2 regions of the Pseudoalteromonas sp. BSi20429 genome follow, and region 2 is predicted to be linked to the other one. Evidence: predicted binding sites of a transcription regulator. Region 2 holds the regulator's gene; the other holds the start of a gene.
The links. Region 2 encodes LexA, which represses DNA repair genes until DNA is damaged. Its sites were predicted from a motif close to TACTGTATNNNNATACAGTA; they were not measured.
Positions count from the first base shown of each region.

Region 1: the regulator LexA is predicted to act here: its motif matches at 1,640-1,659, upstream of uvrD (DNA helicase II).

Region 1 is NZ_BADV01000095.1:2,241-5,676, reverse strand. Features, by position in the region: gene uvrD (DNA helicase II) at 1-1,575, opposite strand, end outside; gene P20429_RS02060 (hypothetical protein) at 1,879-2,103, shown strand; gene P20429_RS02065 (YacL family protein) at 2,220-2,588, shown strand; gene P20429_RS02070 (dUTP diphosphatase) at 2,694-3,317, shown strand; gene yrfG (GMP/IMP nucleotidase) at 3,333-3,436, opposite strand, start outside.
Region 2 is NZ_BADV01000071.1:13,322-16,757, reverse strand. Features, by position in the region: gene coxB (cytochrome c oxidase subunit II) at 1-855, opposite strand, end outside; gene lexA (transcriptional repressor LexA) at 1,339-1,956, opposite strand; gene P20429_RS06035 (PaaI family thioesterase) at 2,124-2,564, shown strand; gene P20429_RS06040 (hypothetical protein) at 2,565-2,945, opposite strand; gene P20429_RS06045 (membrane protein) at 3,259-3,436, shown strand, end outside.

The sequences.
Region 1 (3,436 bases), on a different contig from region 2:
GTATTCTTCGTCTTCAGGAAGTTCGTACTGGTCACATGCGCTAATTAGTTCTTCTAAGTTTTCTACGCGAGCACGGCCTTTTTCACCTTTTTCAGCTTGGTACATTGCCATCAAGCCTGAGGTTTGAATTGTGTACTTGGCTTGCTCATGCAAAGTTAGATCGCTAATTTTATCTTCTATTTGTTCAACTAGTTCTACAAACTTACTTACTGCACCAGAGGCACGACCAGATAAGTGCTGTTGTTCTACAATTGCTTTTGCGGCATACCAAAGCGGTAACGATTCTGCTCGTGCACAATCTCGTATATGGCTCAATGTTTTATCACCAATACCGCGTGCTGGCGTATTAATTACACGCTCAAACGCGGCATCGTCTTGACGATTACCTACTAGGCGTAAATACGAAAGCGCATCTTTAATTTCTTGTCGTTCGAAGAATCGCATACCACCATAAATACGGTATTTTAAGCCTTCTTGCAGCATGGCCTCCTCAAGTACACGAGATTGCGCGTTACTACGGTATAAAATTGCGGCATCTTGTAGGGCATTACCTGCATTTAACCAGCTTCGTAGTTTGCTACTTACAAAGCGTGCTTCGTCTAACTCATTAAATGCTGCATAAATAGAGATTGGCTCGCCGTCGTTACCGTCGGTCCACAAGCTTTTACCCATACGTTCTGAGTTATTTTGAATTAATGCGTTAGACGCTTTCAAAATAGTCGCTGTTGAGCGGTAGTTTTGTTCAAGACGAATGGTTTCTGCGCTAAAGTCAGTTAAAAAACGTTTAATGTTTTCGATTTTAGCACCACGCCAACCATAAATGCTTTGGTCATCGTCGCCTACAATCATAATGCTGTTAGTATCGCCAGCAAGTAATTTTAACCAAGCATATTGAATGGTATTTGTATCTTGGAACTCGTCTACGAGCATATGCGCAAAGCGTTGCTGATAATGACGCAGTAACGTAGGGTTATTTTTTAACACTTCGTAGCTGCGTAGTAATATTTCAGCAAAATCAACTAGGCCCGCTCTATCACAGGCCTCTTGATAGGCGGCATAAACACGCAGCATCATTTGCTCATTAATATCGTATGCTTGAATATCTTTAGGGCGAAGTGCTTCATCTTTTTTGGCGCTTATGTACCAGCCAAATTGCTTAGCGGGCCATTTTTTATCATCAATATTCATCGATTTTAATAAGCGCTTGATCATCCGAAGCTGATCGTCAGAGTCTAAAATTTGAAAGGCTTCTGGTAAATTAGCTTCACGGTGATGAGCACGTAAAATACGATGCGATAAACCATGGAAAGTACCAATCCACATACCACCTACAGGCGCTTTTAGTGTTTCTTCAACGCGGCCACGCATTTCTTTAGCGGCTTTATTAGTAAAAGTAACTGCAAAAATACTGTAAGCGGAGGCTTGCTCAACTTGCATAAGCCACGCAATACGATGAACTAACACTCGTGTTTTACCAGACCCAGCACCTGCTAATACCAGCATGTTTTGTAGTGGGGCTGCAACGGCATCGCGTTGTTTGTCATTTAAGCCATCGAGTAATTGTGAAACGTCCATCGTTACGCCTTTTTAATCAATATTGTGGCCAGTATAACAGGTGTTTTTGTTAGGCTAAATAAAATACTGTTTTTATAAACAGCTATTTATAAAATAGTGTTCAAAACGAGTAACTTGCTAATTAATTGAGCGAATCGAAAAGTGCAAACACATAACAAAAATTGCTAATTTGACCTAAAGTTAGCAAAATTTACTAACTCTCTAAATCTAGACTAATTTAACTATTTGATTTGTAAGCTTTAATAAATTGGCATAGAGTGTGTAAGTAAATAATTATAAAATCAAATAAATACAGAGGTTAGTATGGCAGATCAAGGTTCTGGCGGTAACGTAATCGCAGCATTATGTAATATATTTTTTCCTGGTTTAGGGCAGTTAGTGCAAGGGCGTATTTTAGCGGCTATATTTTTTGCACTCGCTATTATAATAAGTTACGCACTAATTTATGTGCTTGTAGGCTTTGTACTTGTGCCTATTATTTACTTATGGTCGATTATTGACGCAGCGCGTTATAGATCGCGAAGTTAACGGTTTTAAAGTTGAGTAAAATAGCGCCCATGTGGCGCTATTTTACTTTATATGCCCTGTGGTTTACGGGCGTTTACGTATATAATTACGCAACTAAAGATTTACAGGCAAACCCTATGGAATATCAATTTATTCGCGACCCTATTAGTGGGCTACGTATTAAAATAAGCAGTGAACACGCTATTATTGGTCGCTGGCTAAACGAAGAAATAGGCAAAGACAAAGTAGCCATGGTGCAAGCGCTTATTGCATCGGTGAGTTCAAGCTATGAGCCGCTAACGCTAAAAGGCCAAGAAATAGATTTAATATTAACGAAAGACGAAGCATTATTTGAAGCCCATGCGCTTCATCAAGACAGCGAAGACCTAATAGCGTATCAAGATGACGATTTAGCGCTTGAAGAAAATGGTTTAAGTAGTGGTTGTGGCTTTGAAGATTTCATTGATTTAATTGATTCATGGCATGAGTTTACGACGTCACGATAAACATAACTAGCACACTAATAAAAATATACAGCAATGCACAATCAGCATTTTATCTGTATTATTACACCAACGAACATTACGCCAATCAAAACGACAGGAACTGATATGTCTGCCAATTTAAACAAGCTAGTAGTGATGCTAGAAATGCAAAACGCCATGAATACTAAAGTACATGAGCAATGGTTTACTCAAGGGTTTGAATGGTACCGCGCTATTTGGGTTGAGTGTGCTGAAATGTTGGATCATCATGGTTGGAAATGGTGGAAAAAACAAACACCAGATACTGAACAAGTTATTTTAGAGTTGGTTGATATTTTTCATTTTGGTCTATCGCTTAGAATTGACGGTGAAACTAGCTACGAAGACTTAGCAAAGCAACTTGAAACTGAGCTTAGCAATGCTCAACAAGCTGATGACTTTAAACAAACACTAGAGATATTGGCGGCGTCTGCTGTTGCTGATAAAACGTTTAATGCAGGTGCCTTTGCCGGCTGTATGGCGCAAATGGGTATGGATATTGATGATTTATATCGCGGCTACGTAGGTAAAAACACGTTAAACTTTTTCCGCCAAGATCACGGTTACAAAGATGGTAGCTATATTAAAGAATGGAATGGGCAAGAAGATAACGAGCATTTAGTTGAAGTAGTTAAAAGCCTTGATACAGAACATGCAGATTTTGCAAAGTTAGTATATCAAGGGCTAGAAGCGCGTTACCCAAAAATTTAAGTCACGTAAGTTGAGTTAGATAATCTTACGATAGTCGGTAACACTTAGGTAATCGGCTATTTCGTTATGTGGTTGTTGGCTATCTGGGTTAGCAACTGCAAGTAAGTGCTCAATGCCGT
Region 2 (3,436 bases):
ATATACTTGTTCGCCTAAAGTCATTAATTCTTCTTTCGGGAGGGTTTTATCAAGTAATGCGGCATCTGCTAATACTGCTTTTTGTTTAGCTTGCTTTGCATCTGCAAGCCACGTTTTAAAATCAGCCTCAGATTTAGCGACCACCACAACGGGCATAAAGCCATGATCTTTACCACACAACTCAGCACATTGGCCTCGGTAAGTACCTTCTTCGTTTATGTTCGTCCATGTTTCGTTTATAAAGCCGGGATTCGCATCTTTTTTAACTGCAAAATCAGGTACCCACCAAGAGTGAATAACATCGTCAGAAGTCATTAAAAATCGTACTTTTTGATTTATTGGCAGTACGAGAGGTTTATCAACCTCAAGTAAGTAGTTAGGATTTTTATCTGCAAGATTCGCTATTTCATCTTGCGGGGTAGATAAAATAGAGTAGAACTCTACATCTTCACCCATATATTCATAATGCCATTTCCATTGCGAGCCTGTAATTTTAATAGTGAGATCAGCTTTGCTGGCATCTTCCATTGCAATTAGAGTTTTAGTGGCTGGTACTGCCATAGCAATTAAAATAACAAACGGGATTGCAGTCCAAAGTATTTCTACTTTAGTGCTTTCGTGAAATTGGGCAGGTACAGCCCCTTTAGATTTACGGTGATGAATAAGTGCCCAAAACATAATTGCGAACACTATCACCCCAATCACACAACATATTATAAATATGGTCATGTGCAGCTGATATACATTATTGCTTATATCGGTTACGCCTTTGCGCATATTGTATTGGCTGTTAGCCAAAACTGGGTGCGAAAAAACACATAATATAAGCCACAAGGTAGAGGTCAGTTTACCCATGTGACGGCTCCTTTGATGCTATTGCGAATGCAAAGCGAAGAGGCATACGGCTTAAACGCCAATTCGTTATTTTTATTTTTTTAGTCAATCTCATTTAATATTGATTGGTTTTGCTGCGCCAACAACGTGTTTGTGTATATTGTGTGTTCTCAAAACTAAAAAGCTGTGAGTTATTATTAGCTCAGCACATTAATAATTAGCTAAAAAATGAACAACAAGCAAGTTTTAGTATAAAAAACAACCAGGTGATATTGAGTAATTAATAAAAAATCAGTAACCAACTAGGTAACAGGAAGTTCAAAAGATGAGCAAAACAAAGGGGTTTAACGCATTCGGAGGGGGAAAATATAAGTGCAAAAAAGTTTACAGCTTAAATTGTCAGTGAGCTATTTATGCCCTATTTTTAGTGCGAATTTAAAGCAGAAAATGCGTACTAATTAGTACGCATTTATAAAACTGCTTGTTTAAAAGCTATTTTTAAAGTCACATCCAATCAGCGTTTCTTATAACGCCAACGGCTAAGCCTTCAATATTAAAAGACTCATTCTCAAGATCTACTTCAATAGATTCAAAATCGTCGTTTTCAGCATGAAGTAATACTTTACGACCCGCTTTCTCAAGACGTTTTACAGTTACGTCTTCGTCTAGGCGGGCAACAACAACTTGCCCGTTTTCAGCGGTTTGAGTACGATGTACAGCAAGTAAATCACCATCCATAATACCAATATCTTTCATGCTCATACCGTTAACGCGTAGTAAAAAATCTGCAGCCGGTTTAAACATTAATGGATCGATTTTGCAGTGACTTTCAACGTGCTCTTGCGCCAAAATAGGTGAACCAGCAGCAACACGCCCTATAAGCGGTAAACCTAATTGTTCTGGCTCTTCTTCTTCAATTAACTGAATACCACGGCTTGCACCTGGTTTCATTTTAATTGCGCCTTTTTTAGCAAGTGCTTTTAAATGTTCTTCAGCAGCATTGGCACTTTTAAAACCTAATGTTTGCGCTATTTCAGCACGTGTAGGAGGCATACCAGTGTCTTTAATAAAAACTTTAATTAGTTCGAGTATTTGAGCTTGGCGGTTCGTTAATGGTCGCATACAACTGGTTTTCCATACAGTACATTTAACTGTGAGTATATACAGTTAAATAAAAATCGCAAATTTAAATTAAGCCTTAAAATAGCCAAAGTAATTTCACTTGTGTACATTTTAGGGATATAACTAAAGCTAGGTTTATAAATGATTAAAAAAGCAAAGGAGTCATTATGAGTATTTGGTACCAGCCCATCACTTTAGAGCTGTGCAAGCAGTTAGAACAAGGCATTGATGGCCAAGGAACATTAATGAAAACCATGGGAATAGAAGTCACTGAAATTGGTGATGATTACTTAGTAGCCACTATGCCGGCAATTCCTGAGCATCATAACCCAATGGGAATGGTTCACGGCGGTGCTAACGTTGTACTTGCCGAAACAGTTGCCAGCTATGCAGCTAACTTTGTTGTCGATTTTACAAAATTTTACTGCGTGGGGCAGGAAATTAGCGCAAGTCATTTAAAAGCATCTCGCAACGGCACTTTAACAGCAACGGCAAGAGCGTTTCATATTGGCAAACGTAGTTCAGTGTGGGAAATAAAAATTACAAATAGCCGCAATGAGCTGTGCTGCGTATCAAAAATGACCGCAGCAGTCGTAGAGCGAAGGTAGTTACTTTTCGATTGGGTAAATTGTAATTTCCATACCCGCACCAATCGCAGATATACGTAGTAATGTATCTGCATCTAAGGCTTGATTAAAGCACTTAGGGGAAGTGCCTGATTCAAAACCAATATCAAACGTTCTACGTGAACAGCTTAACCATTGCTTTAGCGCGTTACGCGAACACGATTCAATAAGCTCACATATATGGTTTATTGCTTTGTCAGGCGTGTTTACTACACCTGTTGCTTCAATACGCGCTAATTGACGGTATTCGTCTTTGTCATAATGTAAAATCGTCGCGACTTTTTTCAAGTCTGCCACTAGCAAACTAATATCTTGCTTTGATTCAAGCTCAAGATCTACATTTAAAAATTGAATTTCCGACATCGTTTCGTATTTATCCTCTAATAATTTCATTGCAAACTTTAACGCAGTTTTACCGTTATACCAAATCAACTATGCTCTATTAACCACTTTATATAGATATTTCGCAGCTTTTAAGTATTTTTTAGCGTTTAAAGCTAGCTGGATATCAAACACTCAGCTCAATTAAACAAATAAGTCATGTTAGCAATTTAAGTGTAATCTTTTTTATTTTTAAATGATTACAGTAAGCTATAGTTTAAACTGCGACAAAATGTCGCAGTAACTAATCCCATTAATGTAATAAACTAGCCTCTAAAAATAATAAGACTAAAACATGAATAAAAAAATATTTAAGTATGCTCGCAAGTTACATAAATGGCTCGGTTATTTGCTCACATTACAAATTTTAGCTTGGCTATTAGGCGGTTTAGTCATGAGCGCTATTCCTCTTGATAAAGTTCATGGGGAGCATCTTGCAACACGTACTCTTAATAACCCATTTACGCAGGCTG